Regions from separate parts of the Sporosarcina siberiensis genome, predicted to be linked through region 1. Evidence: riboswitches for the same ligand, from Rfam matches in the RefSeq annotation. Region 1 holds a riboswitch; each other region holds the start of a gene.
What was found. Region 1 has a riboswitch for S-adenosylmethionine ahead of metK (methionine adenosyltransferase). Riboswitches for the same ligand answer to the same signal wherever they lie in the genome.

Region 1 (3,942 bases):
TTTTCTCGTGGTGGCATTATGGCCCTTTGGACAGCAATTCTAAGGGAAGATATTACATCAGTTGTTACTTGGTCAGGTGTTTCTGATATAATATTTACATACAAAGAGCGAAAAGATATGAGGAAGATGATGAAAAGGGTAATCGGCGGCACTCCTAATACGAATCCTGACGAATATCGCAGACGAAATGCTTTAGCTCGAATCAGTGAACTGAATGCACCTGTACTAATTATACATGGGATGCAAGATGAACATGTTTCTATTGAACAAGCAAAATTACTAGAAAACGCTTTATTTGAAAATGGAAAAGTATATGAAACACGATACTTCCCTAACTTCACGCATTACATTCCTCCAGCTCAAAACATACAAATTGTCCGTGATTTATGTGATTGGATGAGAAGACAGTAGAATTAAACACTATCTTCCTGAATACAAAAAACCCCAGATCACACAATTGAATTGTGTGATCCGGGGTTATATTTAATTATGCTGTTGGTCCGCCTTTAAGAATAATTTCTTCGGATACAGATCCGAATTTCTTGAAGTTTTCACGGAATAGTTCTGCAAGTTCATTTGCTTTTTCATCATATGCTTTTTTATCAGACCAAGCATTTCGTGGATTCAATACTTCAGTTGGAACACCTTCAATTGCTTTCGGCATTTCTAAACCGAATATATCGTTTGTGTCTGTTTCAATAGTGTTCAGTTTACCTTCAAGTGCAGCACGTACCATAGTTCGCGTATATTTTAAATCCATACGACGACCAACTCCATATACTCCACCAGTCCAACCTGTGTTCACAAGAAATACTTGTGCACCATGTTCATCAATTTTCTTCCCTAACATCTCCGCATACACTGTAGCGTGAAGAGGTAGGAACGGTGAACCGAAACAAGTAGAGAATGTTGCTTCAGGTGAAGTAATTCCACGCTCTGTTCCAGCAAGTTTCGATGTGAAACCGCTAAGGAAATGGTACATAGCTTGTTCTTTCGTTAGTTTTGAAATTGGAGGTAAAACACCGAACGCATCCGCAGTTAGGAAAATAATCGTTTTAGGATGTCCAGCAACCGATGGATCTACAATATTATCGATTGATTGTATCGGATAAGCTGCACGAGTATTTTCAGTTAACGAACCATCGTCGTAATCTGGAATGCGTGTTTCTGAATCGATAACAACGTTTTCCAAAACCGAACCAAAACGGATAGCACCAAATATTTCAGGTTCTTTTTCACCTGAAAGATTGATACATTTCGCATAACATCCGCCTTCGATGTTAAACACGCCATTATCAGACCAGCCGTGTTCATCATCACCAATAAGCTTACGATCTGCATCAGCAGAAAGTGTTGTTTTACCTGTACCAGAAAGTCCGAAGAATAACGCAACATCGCCTTTATCTCCAACGTTTGCAGAACAGTGCATTGGTAAAATTCCTTTTAAAGGAAGTAGGTAGTTCATAATTGAGAAGATTGATTTTTTCATTTCGCCGGCATATTCAGTTCCACCAATAAGTACAATTCGTTTTTCCATAGAAACAATTATAAACGTTTCGGAATCTGTACCATCAACAGCAGGGTCTGCTTTAAATGATGGTGCTGCTAAAATTGTAAATTGTGATTGATGTTCTGCTAACTCTTGCGCGCTCGGGCGAATGAAGAGTTGATGAACGAAAAGGTTTTGCCAAGCAAGTTCGTTAACAACTTGTATAGAAAGGCGAGACTCAGGATCTGCTCCAGCGAACCCTTTAAATACAAATAATTCATCTTTTTTTGCTAAGTGTTTAATTACTTTGTTATATAGAGAATCGAAAATCTCTGTTGAGACCGGACGGTTTACACTGCCCCAATCGATGTTATCTTTAGAAGATTCTTCTTCGACAATATACTTATCCTTCGGGGAACGACCTGTATATTTTCCTGTTAAAGCTGTTATCGCTCCATCTGCAGTTAGCTGTGCTTCTCCACGTGTTGTTGCTTTTTCAACAAGTTGTGGAACTGAGAGTTGAACATTTACATTTTCTCCGGAAAGAAGATCTTTTAGAGTTTCGCTAATTGTCGTTGAAATCATAATTAAGTACCGTCCTTTACATATATAATTGGATGACATCACATTCATCAATTAGTATAACACATTTAGAATAATAAACTATACTAATTGAATTGAATTATTTTCGAGAGAAAGATTGACATATGCAGACATGTTTCGTAACATATTTAATTGAACGGATACTCTTATCCCGAGCTGGTGGAGGGGTCAGGCCCTATGAAACCCGGCAACCTGCAGTAACGAATTTGTTATCGTGATGGTGCCGAACCTGATGCAAGGTGAAAGTCCTTGGACGATAAGAGTGAAAGGTGCTTTTTCAAAATAAGCCTTTCCTCATGTAATAAATACGTGAGCGAAGGGCTTTTTCTATTGTTTCAGCCCTTAATCCTCGTGTATGAGCTCGTAATGGCGCTTACCGTTCTTATAACAAGAATGGACTTTACATGGGAAGTATGAGTACCGTATCAATCTCGTAGGATATAAGGAGGAAATAAATTGACGAATCGTAAACTTTTTACATCGGAATCTGTAACAGAAGGACATCCAGATAAGATGTGTGATCAGATTTCAGATGCAATTTTGGATGCAATTTTAGCAGAAGACCCCAATGCACGTGTTGCTTGTGAAACGACTATAACGACTGGTCTAGTTTTGGTTGCAGGTGAGATTACAACGACTACGTACGTAGACATTCCAAAAGTAGTACGTGATACAGTAAAAGAAATTGGTTATACTCGTGCAAAATACGGTTTTGACTGGGAAACTTCAGCAGTTCTTACTGCCATTGATGAACAGTCTGCAGACATCGCAGCAGGCGTCGACGTGTCACTTGAAGCTCGTGAAGGTTTAATGAGTGACGAAGACATCGAAGCAATTGGAGCAGGCGACCAAGGTCTTATGTTTGGCTATGCATGTAATGAAACACCTGAACTAATGCCACTCCCAATTAGTATGGCTCATAAATTAGCGCGTAGACTATCACATGTACGAAAAGAAGAGATTATTTCTTATTTACGTCCAGATGGAAAAACACAGGTAACTGTTGAATATGATGAGAATAATAACCCAATTCGTATTGATACAATTGTTATATCTGCACAACATCATCCTGAGATTACGCTTGAACAAATACAAAAGGACATAAAGGAACATGTTATTAAACCAGTTGTTCCATCTGAATTGATTGACGAAAACACGAAATATTTTATTAACCCGACAGGCCGCTTCGTTATTGGTGGACCTCAAGGAGATGCTGGTCTGACAGGACGTAAAATTATCGTTGACACTTACGGTGGTTATGCCCGTCATGGTGGGGGTGCTTTTTCAGGAAAAGATGCAACGAAGGTTGACCGTTCTGCGTCTTATGCTGCACGTTACGTAGCGAAAAACATCGTTGCTGCCGGTCTAGCTGACCGATGTGAAGTTCAAATTGCATATGCAATTGGTGTTGCGCAACCGGTTTCTATTTCAATCGATACATTCGGTACAGGAAAAGTTACAGAAGGTGAATTAGTGGACCTTGTCCGCGGAAATTTCGATCTTCGTCCTGCAGGGATTATAAGAATGTTGGATTTACGTCGTCCTATTTATAAACAAACTGCGGCTTACGGACATTTTGGTAGAACTGATATTAATCTACCTTGGGAAGAAACGGATAAAGCGGATCGATTAAGAGAACAAGCAAATCAATAATACAACGTAATAAAACAAGAGCTAGTAGATTGGTTTACCGATCTACTAGCTCTTTTGAACTTATTTTTGTAAGCTTTTATAGTATTGTCCTTTTTCAGCATAGCTCTTTACGACGCGATCCATTTCTGCCCGGTCGACATCCGTAAGTGGACGCATGACTTTCGCGGGTGAACCGAGGGCAAGTACACCTGGTGGAA
Region 2 (3,942 bases), on a different contig from region 1:
GTTTTACGATACGCGCTTCCTTGGTAATTCTCGTTTAGCACGATGTTCAGAGGAACTGAAAGTGAAGCAGACGATTGTTTTTTTGGAAGAGCTTCGGGATGAACGGAACCTAGAACCTATTCTTTACTTCGGTATTGGTCCACATGAATCGCATCGAGCGGAGAATCTAACCGCATTTTACGAACATAATCCGATCGAACCTGTAGAAACACGTTTTCCGATGATAGAAACTTTTCGTGAAGATTTAGATGTGAAGGCGATTATTGAAAAAGAGTGGGGCATTCCACTACCACGTATGTATGCATTAGGTTTTTCACATGCAAACTGTGCTGGCCGTTGTGTGCGTGGTGGATTTCAGCATTATGCACAGCTATATCAAGTTTGGCCAGACAAGTATGCATTGCAGGAAGAAATGGAGGAGAACTTCCGAAAACATTTCGACAAAAATGTTACGATTTTGAAAAAAGATGGCGGCCCTTACACGCTAAAAGATTATAGAGAGCGAATGGAGAGGGAAGGCGTCGAGAGCTTCCTTAAAATACAAGATGAAACAGTACCTTGTGTTTGTTCATTTTCTTAAACATAGAAAATTCCTTAAGTATCGCTGAATGGCCAATTTATTTGCCAATAATTTAATTGACGTAAAATACTGGATTACAAAATGATTTCAAATCATTTCGTAATTCGGTTTTTTTATTTATATAATACTAAACGTTTCAATAAAACAATTATCCATTTATCAATAATTGAGAATACGTATATTAAGATTTGCATAAAAAGTTAAAGATAGCATTTAAATATCTTTATAGAAATTGAGAATATTTACCTGGGCAGAAATGGGTTAAGTTCTAATTGTTTTTTACACCAAGTTGAGAAAACCCCGACTAAATATGTCTAAACCAGAGCGATTATAAAAGGTTTTTTAACTGATGGTTAATGTTCTAGCGTTTGGTAAAGACTCATAGAATAATACTATTTACACTAAATGCTGTTATTCATAACAAAGTCGGATTCTTATGAAAGTTGAATCCATAGTGAGGAGGAGCTAAATGAAAGAGTTTCATTTGGTGAATAAATCTGATGTAATAGTATCCAGAATTAAAGAAATGGTTATAGAAACTAAGCGGTCGGTAGGTGACCTGGCTTTTATGGGGAACGTTAAACCACGGTATGTAAAAATTTTAAACATAAAAAACAAACGTGCAACAGTTTGTGATTTACAAGGGAATAACTTTCATGTATATATATCCAGCTTAACCCTAGAACCTAAAATACTTGATAAGCCAATTACGTTACTAGGTGATTGTAATCATCAATTTCAAACAAACAGTTTCTGCTAGTTTTGAATGAATATATATTTCCTCTATTCATTTTAGGATTGCGGACAGAATGAGCTAACTAAGCGGAGTTTTGAGCCACTGTCTAGTAAGGCGAAGGTAAACAGTCATTGGAATGCTACTTTCCAATGACTGTTTACTTTAAATTTTAAGTAACTGTGCGTGAAAGTATTCTGACTATACACTACAATTACATATTTATTAGGCATATGCTGAAAAGTTCATTTATTTTGTATGTGTATACAATTGGTTGAATTGTTTGTTGTTGTTTCTCACACAGGTACCCCAAAATCTTTATTAATGAACAATTAAATAAACCTTTTGTAGAAGGGCACCACTTAGTCCCCATGTTTACCCAAACTCAATTTGAAAACACTATTGATTTTGCTGATAATATTGTTACATTATGTCCGAATTGTCATCGTGAAATTCATTACGGTTTACAAGTTGACAAATCTAAAATGGTTAAAATATTATTTGCCAATAGAAAGGATCTCTTCCATAAGTATGGAATTGAAATAACAATAAAAAAGTTGTTATCTTTTTATAAAGTGGAAGAAAAATATGAATGATTATTAACTTTTCTATAACGCTCAAAATATTTATATAGATGAATATTGGGCAGCTGTGCGTGAAAGTATTAAGACTATACACTACAAATGCATATTTACTATGTATGTGCTGAAAAGTTTATCTGATTTGTATATATATACAATTGGTTAAATTATTTGTTGTTTTTTCTCACGTAGGTACCTTGAAAATGGATTGAAGAATTGGCCTTAGAGAAACAATCATATTGACAGAATTCTTCACTTGCCCTATACTAATACTCAACTAAACATAAACTCTTTTCTTATTTAGAGAGACGGAGGGAATTGGCCCGACGAAGTCTCAGCAACCTGCCTTGTGGTAAGGTGCTACGTCCAACAGGGGAACCTGAACGATGAGGAGAAATTTTTGCATGCAAACTCTTCTCTCATTGGGGGAAGAGTTTTTGTTTGGAAAAATATTCAGGAGTGATGATAATGACGAGATTAAAAGAATTGTATGACCAGCTAAAAAATGTGCAGAAACGACAACCGACGGGAACGGCAAGTGCAATGCAGCGGCATCAGCATGTGGCAGAGCTGCAGCGGAAAATCGATTATTATGAGCAAGGCGATACGATTTCACGTACGTTCATTCAACAGGAGATGGCTGAAATCCATGCCGTCCAACAAGAAATCGACAAGTTGACAGCTGTAAAAGAGGATAAGAAGCGTGCGCTGATGAAGAATGTGTTTGGAGAACACTTGCCATTGGTGTGAAGTGAGGTAGGATTTTAATATGTGAATCAATCTAGATGTTTTTTCCTAAGGTCAAGTAGAGGGGGGAGTTCATGAATCGTTTAAAAGTGACAGGTGAAAAGCGGTTGCAAGAGCTGTACGGAAAGTTGAAAGAAGCCAGGCGGAATGAACCGTTTGGTTTCAATGCACATCTTGCGCAATTGGCTTTTCAGATACTGGACCTGGAGCGGAAGTTGAAGATTGATAATCCGGACAAGCAAAATGATTTCATTGGCATTATGCTGGAACATGCCTTTTATATGAAGACCGATCGGAAGGATCCTTATGTCGCCAAGCAGACATTTCAGCAGATTTTGCGGATCGATCCGCATAACGCGGAAGCGAATTACCGATATGCCTTTCTCCACTATAAAGACGGGAATTGGACAAAGGCGATTTCTTTTTTTAAAGAATCGATTTTACACAGCTCGCCGGATTTCCCATTGGCAGAGGATCAGGTTGTTAAGGCACATTTGTTCATCAGCTACTCTGCGATGATGCTTGTGAAAGAATCGATGCGGGCAGTGGATGACTTGCAGCCAGAAGAATCGCTAGAGACAGAAGGCATCAGCATCGATCAACTTTCAGCGGATGTCAAAGCGCTGCTGGCTCTGAAGGAATACCGGCTGAATAGCAATACAGGTGAAGAATTCATCTCACGTGACCGGTATAAAGAATTGGAATCGAATGTATCGCCTGGTGATGTATGGGTGGATTTGACGGTGGAAGAGCCTTATATTCAAAGCGGTGATCTGAGCATAAGAATATCCCATCAGCTGGGAAATTTGCTGAAGCGGCTGCTGTTAAAATCAGCCAAACAGGAAGCATTGCCGTTATATGAGCTCATCGGCAATCAGGAAGAAATGTTTCACGATAGCGAGGATTTTAACTGGGATAATTATCGGCAAAAGATCCGGCGAGTGAAACAAAAACTGGTCGAAGTCGGATTGCCTGAACGATTCATCCAGTCAGTCCGGGGAACGCAAAGTTATCGTATTGAACCGTGCACGTTTTTTATTATCCAACATGATGCTGAATAATTTCGAAGCCTCTCTACTCAGTAGGGAGGCTTTTTCTGTGACAAGGGCGTCACAGTCATTTCCGTATACTTGGGGTATCAAATGAAATGGAGATGATGAGATGATGAAAAATTGGAATGGTTTATTGAATGGATATGGTTATGAAGTGAAGGAAGTTTGTGAGGGTCAATTTGAAGTGGGCGGTCTTACTGCACACAATAAGGGTTTTCTAGAATCCCATCTGGAGAAGTTGTCGATTGT
Region 3 (3,942 bases), on a different contig from region 1:
ATATTCACAATGAAAAGGTTGGATTGTCATTTACACATAAATATTGACACTCCCATTTGAAGTCGAAGAAGAAGATGGAACATTAAACTTATTATATAAAAGTAATGAAACATCTGATTACTCAAATCTTTCATTACAAAATGAGGTCTTCTATAAAATTAACTTAGAAGAAGATTATGATGTAGTAAAACCTTATAATAATGGGGATGAGACACATTTCGGTAAAATATCAGGAAATACCTAAAGTTTTTATTGTAGTAATGGTACCAATTAGTGAGCAAAATCTGTTACAGAATCGTTCAAGATAATTAAGAAACGGATGAATTTATGAAAAAGCGATTTCTTCTAAGGAAAGTTTCACTATAGAAGTTCCCAGTAGTAAGATGACTTTAAGATTGTAGATGCTTTAAGCTAATGGCTGTTTCAAATATATGGATATAAGAGACCATTAATTCAAATGTGAATTAATGGTCTTTGTTGTACTTTATTTGGTATTTGAATAAGCGATCTGAACGGGTTATTGAAAAATCTAGAACTGCTTTTTCTGTTTTTAAAGGATTAGTATGATTTTACTTGTTGAATCATTAGCTGATATTGAAATAAAAATTCAGAAGCTTCTAGCAACTTTTTCGCCTCAAAACTATCATTTCCCCAAACCGTAATTCCGTGATTTCGAATGAGTACCGCACCACTATCGCTATGTATATGTTTTTCGAATTCTATAGCTAGCTGCGGAATATATGCGAAGTTGTGAATGATTGGTATGCGAAGAACGGCATCTTCCTCCCATAATCCAAAAGCCTTAATAAGTTCCTGCCCTTTAAAGACAATCATTTCTTGATCACCATACAATTCTGAAACTACGTTATTTGCTACAGTATGCACATGCAAACAACATCTCGCCGATGTTTTGTTAAAAATAGCACAGTGAAGTAATGTTTCTGCAGAGGGTTTTAGTGATGTTTCTTCCACTGGATTACCTAAATGATCTACAAGTAAAAAGTCCTCGCTTGTTCGCTTATTTTTATCCCTACCACTTGCGGTAACTAAAAATTGAAGTGGGGAATCTTGCACTTTAATTGCAAGGTTTCCGCTAGTACCCATAAACCAATCACGAGCTGCCAATTCATCTTTGACATCCGCTAAGTCATTCCATTCAGCCAAATAAGTACTCATATATAATCCTCTTTTCATTAAAAGTCATAATCGGTTTTGAATATTATAGTGTATATCTCTATATTGTTTTTCTAAAGTTGATTGTTTCACTTATCAATATATTTGTCAATAATTCATTATTTCAATAAAATCATTGACACTTCTTTTAGAATAGTGCTAAGATACAGTACAAATAGAATAGCAAATTAAATTGCAGCACTCTTATCAAGAGCAGGCAGAGGGAGATTGGCCCAATGACGCCCAGCAACCGACCGTAATACCGTTGTGAAACGGGGCGCATACTTTGCGCCTGGATGATTCATCCTTTAAGGCACGGTGCTAATTCCATCAGAACATACTTATTTAGTATGATTTCTGAAAGATGAGAGGCAGGGAATTTTTAATTCTTTAGCCTCTCTATGTTTTAGAGAAGGCTATTTATTTTGCATTAAAGGGGGATGAAGAGAGTGGTAAAAGTAGTGGGAAAAAAATATGAAGAGCTAAATGTAGAGAAGGCAATTCAATTGGCGATAGACTATCAATTGTTCTCGGAGCATTCAGAATTGTCGTGTACAGAAATAGGAGACGGCAACTTAAATTATGTATTTAGAATTACGGATATAAATACAGATGAAAGTATTATTATTAAACAGGCATTGCCTTATGCAAAAGTAGTTGGAGAAAGTTGGCCGCTCACACTAAAGCGAGCTAAAATTGAAGCCGAAGCACTTAAAGAACACGGAAAATATGTACCGAAGATTGTTCCAAAAGTATTGGGTACCGATACGAGTCTTGCAATTACAATACTAGAAGATCTTTCCCATTTAACTGTTGCGCGTGAAGGTCTTATAAATGGAGAAAATTATCCGAAATTAGCAGCAGATATTGGTGAATATCTAGCAAAAACTTTATTTTACACATCAGATTTCGCCTTACATCCATTTGATAAGAAAAAGCTAGTTGTACAGTTTTCAAATCCTGAATTATGTAAAATCACGGAAGATCTTGTTTTTACAGATCCGTTCTTTGATAGTGAAACGAATAATATTGAGCCAGAATTGCAATCAATTGTTGAGGCGTTATGGGCCAATAAAAAAACGAAATTAGAAGTAGCGAAACTGAAGCGTACCTTTTTAACGAAAGCCGATGCACTATTGCATGGCGACTTACATACAGGAAGCATTTTTGTGAGTCAAAAAGAAACAAAGGTCTTTGATCCAGAATTTGCATTTTATGGACCCATCGGTTTTGATATAGGTCAATTTATTGCGAACTTAATAATGCAAGTACTTACTAGAGAGCGTGAACAAAGGGAACTGCTCACCCTACAAATAGAGCAAACTTGGTTGGCTTTTACTACAACCTTTTCGGAACTTTGGAAAAAGGATTCAGTTGATAACTATTCATATATTGAAGACTACGAAGTCGAAGTGCTAAGAGAAGTACTCAGTGACACACTTGGTTTTGCCGGTTGCGAAATTATCCGAAGAGTTATTGGATTAGCACAAGTAAAAGATTTAGAAAGCATTCAAGATAGTGAAAAACGAATTAAAATAAAAAAACAAGCTTTGGAAATTGGTGAGCTACTAATTTTGAACCGGCTTAAGTTCGGATCGATTCATAGCGTAACGAACCTAGTACGAGGTGCAGTAGAATGAGCATTCCAACGTCAATCCTATGGGAGAAAAATAAGCTTATTATTTTGGATCAGCGTAAATTACCCATTGAAATTGAGTATTTGACTTTGGAAACCATTGAAGATGTTTATGATGCAATTGTTAAACTGAAAGTACGTGGTGCACCAGCAATTAGTATAGCTGGAGCCTATGGACTGGCGAATGCAGCACAAAAATATAATGCAAACACTATAAATGACTTTCTTCAAGAACTCCAAAAGGATTACGTTTATTTGATTGGTTCGCGCCCTACAGCAGTCAATTTAAAGTGGGCCTTAAACCGACTGATGTCTTCTGTTCAAAATATTGAAAGTGTAACCAAAGCGAAATCTGTACTAATTCAGGAAGCAATCAACATTCATGAAGAGGACGAGGAATTCTGTAAAAGTATTGGAGAATACGCTTTAACGTTGTTGAATGATAAAACTAAAGTAATGACGATTTGTAACGCAGGATCCATTGCGACAGCAAAATATGGTACCGCACTTGCTCTATTTCATTTAGGAAGCGAACGAGGGAAGCATTTTGAGGTGTACGCTTGTGAAACTCGACCTGTCTTTCAAGGTGCAAGATTAACTGTTTGGGAACTTCAACAATCCGGTGTAGATGTAACGTTAATTACCGACAGTATGGCCGCTCATACGATTCATTCCAAAGGAATTGAAGCAATTATTGTCGGTGCTGACCGAATAGCTGCGAATGGAGATACCGCAAATAAAATCGGAACGATGAATTTGGCGATTTTAGCGAAAGCCTTTGATATACCATTTTACGTAGCTGCTCCTTCCTCTACATTCGATTTAACAATAAATAGTGGCGAAGAAATAATTATTGAAGAGAGAAATGCTGATGAAATTACTATTATTGGGGAACAGCGAATTACTCCACCCAATACGAAAGTATTTAATCCAGCTTTCGATGTAACACCTGCTAAATATATTACGGCTATCATTACCGAAAAAGGAATTATCGATCAAAATTATGTAGATACCATTCAACGCCTTTTTGGCAACTAAAGTATAGAGGAGAAAAAAACATGAAAAAACAATCAGCATTGTTATTATTTGCAACACTATTAATAGGAGTATTACTGACAGCATGTCAACCTAAA
Region 4 (3,942 bases), on a different contig from region 1:
TTGAAATTGAACAATTCAATTATCAACCAGCGAATGTGACTGAGGCTTTATTTCCACCAAAAGTTTCAAAAGAAGAGGCCAAAGAGATTGCGATTGCTTTACTTAAGAAGTTTAAAGATGGAAAGAAGTACCTATTTGAACCAGACTCGCTGAACTATTATTCGAGACAACTGTTGACTGATCCAATCCATTACTCGTTTTCATTTGCCCGCACGGAAAATAAAGTGCCACTCGCGGATCAAAGAATTGAGGTAAGTGTGCTTGGCAACGGAGAAATCGTCGGACTGTATAGAAACCCCATGAATAAGAACGCGTCCACTTTTGACGATGTAAAACGAGTGATAGATGAAAATAAAGTTCTTGAAAAAGTAAAAGGAAATCTTACGGTTGAATTGCACTATCAAATAGAGAATGATTATCAAACAAATCGAATAAATGATCGCAGTGTTCAGCTCGTATACAAACCAACATCTAATTTACGTGGGGTGCATGCGCTTTCGGGTAAGTGGTTAACGGCAAGGGACTATGTGGATAAGTTGCCAAAAAACACGAAATTGAAGAAGATTTCTGCCAAACCGATTCCAGCAAAATACAACGGAATTACTAAGGAAGAAGCAAAAAAAATTACTGAACAAGCTCTTGATATCTATCCCGACACTTGGAAATTAAGTGTTCAATCTATTGGGGAATACACAAATTATGGTGGACAGGAAGTTTTTAGTGTCCAGTATATGTATCAAGGTGAAAACGGAGGCCATGGGTCCAATTTAGAAATTGATAAAAAGACTGGTGAGATCATCCAGTTTTACGATGTAACAGCTCAAATCTTGGAACAGGCCGCAGAAAAACCTGTAAAGGCCGACAAAATTTCTGAGCAAGAGGCACTTGCTAAAGCAAAGAACTACTTATTGAAATGGGTTCCATCCTACCTTCACGAATATGCCAATCCCATTGCAGACTCTTATTATGAGGAACGACCTGGAACGTATTATTTTAATTTCCCAAGAATTTTAAATGGCGTTATTGTGATGGATGATCAAATTAACGTAAGCATAGCCGCCAATGGTTCATTAAACAGTCTTAGTGTAATGTATCAAGAAGTGAAGGAATGGCCATCAATTGAATCAGCCATTACTGAGGAAATGGCCAAGGAAATCTTTAAAGAGGCACTCAGTCTAAAATTGAATTATATGAAACAAGAGCAAAAAAACAATCACCATTATGATTTAGTCTATTTGCCTGTATTTAACGGACAAATGTTTAGCTCTATGGACGCCAATTCAGGAAAATGGAACAGCTTGTTTAATGTGAGCGATTTCCCCGAAGTTTCACATCCATGGGCACAGGAAGAGCTCAATTACCTCATCAGTGCCAAAATTTTAGAGGTAAAAGAGTTCGATAATTTTAATGGAGATACCGCCGTAACAAAAGAAGAGGCACTTAAAACGCTTATGAATGCCCTCACTTATTTTTATGACGGCAGGTTCTATGATTCGAGTGAAAACAAGAGTCAAACGTTCGAGAATATCGATCCTAAACACCCTTTATATCAAATGGTGGAACAAGCCGTTGAAATGGGCATCATTTTACCAAGCGATACAATCTTTCCAGTCGATGCCCCGATTACGAAAGAAGAAATGGCCGTTTGGCATATACGTGCTTTAGGGCTTGAGTTGGCAGCCAAACAGAGTGGTATTTATAAGCTTGACTTCAAGGACGGGGATCAAGTTCGAAAAGAATATATAGGCCATGTCGCTTTGGCAAATTCTTTGGGATTGTTCACGACGGAACAAAACTCTTTTAACCCCGCTAAAGAAGTGACCTATGCGGAGTTAGCAGTTTCAACAATTCGTCTAGCGCATGAAATAGCGAAAAAAGGAAGTAGCCAGAGGTACTATTAACAAATTAACGAGTGCAACATTCCTAATATAAATTAATAAACCATTGACGGTTAGTTGTTTTCCAGATATGCTATTCTTAATTATCAAAACAATTGAATAAATTTTCTTATCAAGAGAAGTCGAGGGACTGGCCCTATGACGCTTCAGCAACCAGCCTTTTGGTCAGGTGCTAATTCCAGCGAATCTATTTGGATTCCGCAGATAAGGAGAAGCATACTTTTTGTATTTTCAAAAGCCTTCTTCTAATTGGAAGGCTTTTTTTGTTTTTTAGAATAGGAGTGGAATAGTCCATGGTGAAGCATTTAATCGAACAACAATTAATAGAGCGAATTTTAGTTATGGATGGTGCGATGGGTACGATGATTCAGGCAGCGAATTTGTCTGAGGATGATTTTGGCGGTGAGGAATACGATGGGTGCAACGAATATTTAAACATTACGAGACCCGATGTCCTTGAGCGAATTCACCGTGAGTACCTTGAGGCAGGGGCGGATATCATCAGTACGAATACATTTGGTGGAACGCCGATTGTCCTCGATGATTACGATCTTGGTGACCAGGCATATGACATAAACTTTAAGGCTGCTGTGCTCGCGAAAAAATGTGCAGCGGAATTCTCAACGACAGACTGGCCGAGATTTGTTGCTGGGGCAATGGGACCGACAACGAAAACATTATCGGTTACGGGCGGCGCCACTTTCGACGGACTGACAAAAGATTTCTATATTCAAGCAAAAGCATTGATTGACGGCGGCTGTGACATTCTTCTTATGGAGACAAGTCAGGATATGTTGAACGTGAAAGCAGGAACACTGGGCATTAAACAAGCATTTGAAGAGACGGGTATTGAACTGCCTGTCATGATTTCGGGAACAATTGAACCAATGGGAACAACACTTGCGGGACAAAGCATTGAATCTTTTTACATATCGATTGAACATATTAAACCTCTTTCCGTTGGTTTAAATTGTGCAACTGGACCGGAATTCATGACCGATCACCTTCGTTCATTGTCAGAGCTATCTAGTGGATTTGTCAGTTGTTATCCAAATGCTGGATTGCCGGATGAAGATGGGCATTACCATGAATCTCCAGAATCCTTATCGAAAAAGCTCGAAGGGTTTGCGGATAAAGGATGGCTGAATATTGTAGGGGGCTGTTGCGGAACAACGCCTGCACATATTGTGGCGATTCGAGAAGTGGTTCGAGGTAAAAAGCCGAGACAAATCCCTGAGGAATTGCACGGTCATGCGATCTCTGGAATTGAACCACTTTTATATGATGAAACCATGCGTCCTTTACTCATTGGCGAACGAACGAACGTCATTGGCTCAAGAAAATTCAAGCAGCTGATCGTAGATGGGAAATTTGAAGAAGCATCTGAAATTGCTCGTGCTCAAGTAAGAGGCGGGGCACATGTCATCGATATTTGTCTTGCGAATCCGGACCGAGATGAACTTCAGGACATTACACGATTTATGAAAGAAGTTGTGAAGAAAGTAAAAGTACCTCTTGTCATTGATTCGACGGATGAAAAGGTCATTGAGGAAGCTTTAAAATATTCGCAGGGGAAGGTGATCATCAACTCCATCAATTTAGAAGACGGTGAAGAACGCTTTGATGCTGTTCTTCCTTTGGTTAAGAAATACGGAGCTGCTGTTGTCGTTGGAACAATCGATGAGCCAGGAATGGCCGTCACTCGGCAGCGGAAATTAGAAGTTGCACAGCGTTCGTATGACCTACTTGTTCATAAATGGGGAATCGCACCTGAAGATATTATTTTTGATCCGCTCGTTTTCCCGGTTGGAACGGGAGATGCTCAGTACATCGGTTCAGCGGTTGAAACAATCGAGGGCATACGTTTGATTAAAGAAAAAATGCCTCGCGCATTGACGATTTTGGGTGTTAGTAACGTTTCCTTCGGGTTGCCTCCTGTTGGCCGTGAAGTGTTGAACGCAGTGTATTTGTACCATTGTACATTGGCAGGATTGGATTACGCGATTGTAAATACGGAGAAATTGGAACGCTATGCTTCCATTCC

Region 2: another riboswitch for S-adenosylmethionine. It lies ahead of ACFSFY_RS12480 (hypothetical protein); the one in region 1 lies ahead of metK (methionine adenosyltransferase).
Region 3: another riboswitch for S-adenosylmethionine. It lies ahead of mtnK (S-methyl-5-thioribose kinase); the one in region 1 lies ahead of metK (methionine adenosyltransferase).
Region 4: another riboswitch for S-adenosylmethionine. It lies ahead of metH (methionine synthase); the one in region 1 lies ahead of metK (methionine adenosyltransferase).

What each region holds. Positions count from the first base shown of each region.
Region 1 covers NZ_JBHUGI010000027.1:134,965-138,906, reverse strand. The annotation lists gene ACFSFY_RS10725 (alpha/beta hydrolase family protein) at 1-411, shown strand, start outside; gene pckA (phosphoenolpyruvate carboxykinase (ATP)) at 488-2,074, opposite strand; SAM riboswitch class I at 2,236-2,355, shown strand; gene metK (methionine adenosyltransferase) at 2,549-3,745, shown strand; gene ACFSFY_RS10710 (gamma carbonic anhydrase) at 3,806-3,942, opposite strand, start outside.
Region 2 covers NZ_JBHUGI010000032.1:327,753-331,694, reverse strand. The annotation lists gene ACFSFY_RS12495 (hypothetical protein) at 1-580, shown strand, start outside; gene ACFSFY_RS12490 (hypothetical protein) at 1,050-1,340, shown strand; gene ACFSFY_RS12485 (HNH endonuclease) at 1,592-1,909, shown strand; SAM riboswitch class I at 2,188-2,287, shown strand; gene ACFSFY_RS12480 (hypothetical protein) at 2,357-2,644, shown strand; gene ACFSFY_RS12475 (tetratricopeptide repeat protein) at 2,716-3,702, shown strand; gene ACFSFY_RS12470 (M20/M25/M40 family metallo-hydrolase) at 3,803-3,942, shown strand, end outside.
Region 3 covers NZ_JBHUGI010000009.1:49-3,990, forward strand. The annotation lists gene ACFSFY_RS05275 (methylthioribulose 1-phosphate dehydratase) at 559-1,176, opposite strand; SAM riboswitch class I at 1,375-1,544, shown strand; gene mtnK (S-methyl-5-thioribose kinase) at 1,614-2,813, shown strand; gene mtnA (S-methyl-5-thioribose-1-phosphate isomerase) at 2,810-3,847, shown strand; gene ACFSFY_RS05290 (sugar ABC transporter substrate-binding protein) at 3,868-3,942, shown strand, end outside.
Region 4 covers NZ_JBHUGI010000032.1:369,223-373,164, reverse strand. The annotation lists gene ACFSFY_RS12660 (PepSY1/2 domain-containing protein) at 1-1,901, shown strand, start outside; SAM riboswitch class I at 2,005-2,109, shown strand; gene metH (methionine synthase) at 2,192-3,942, shown strand, end outside.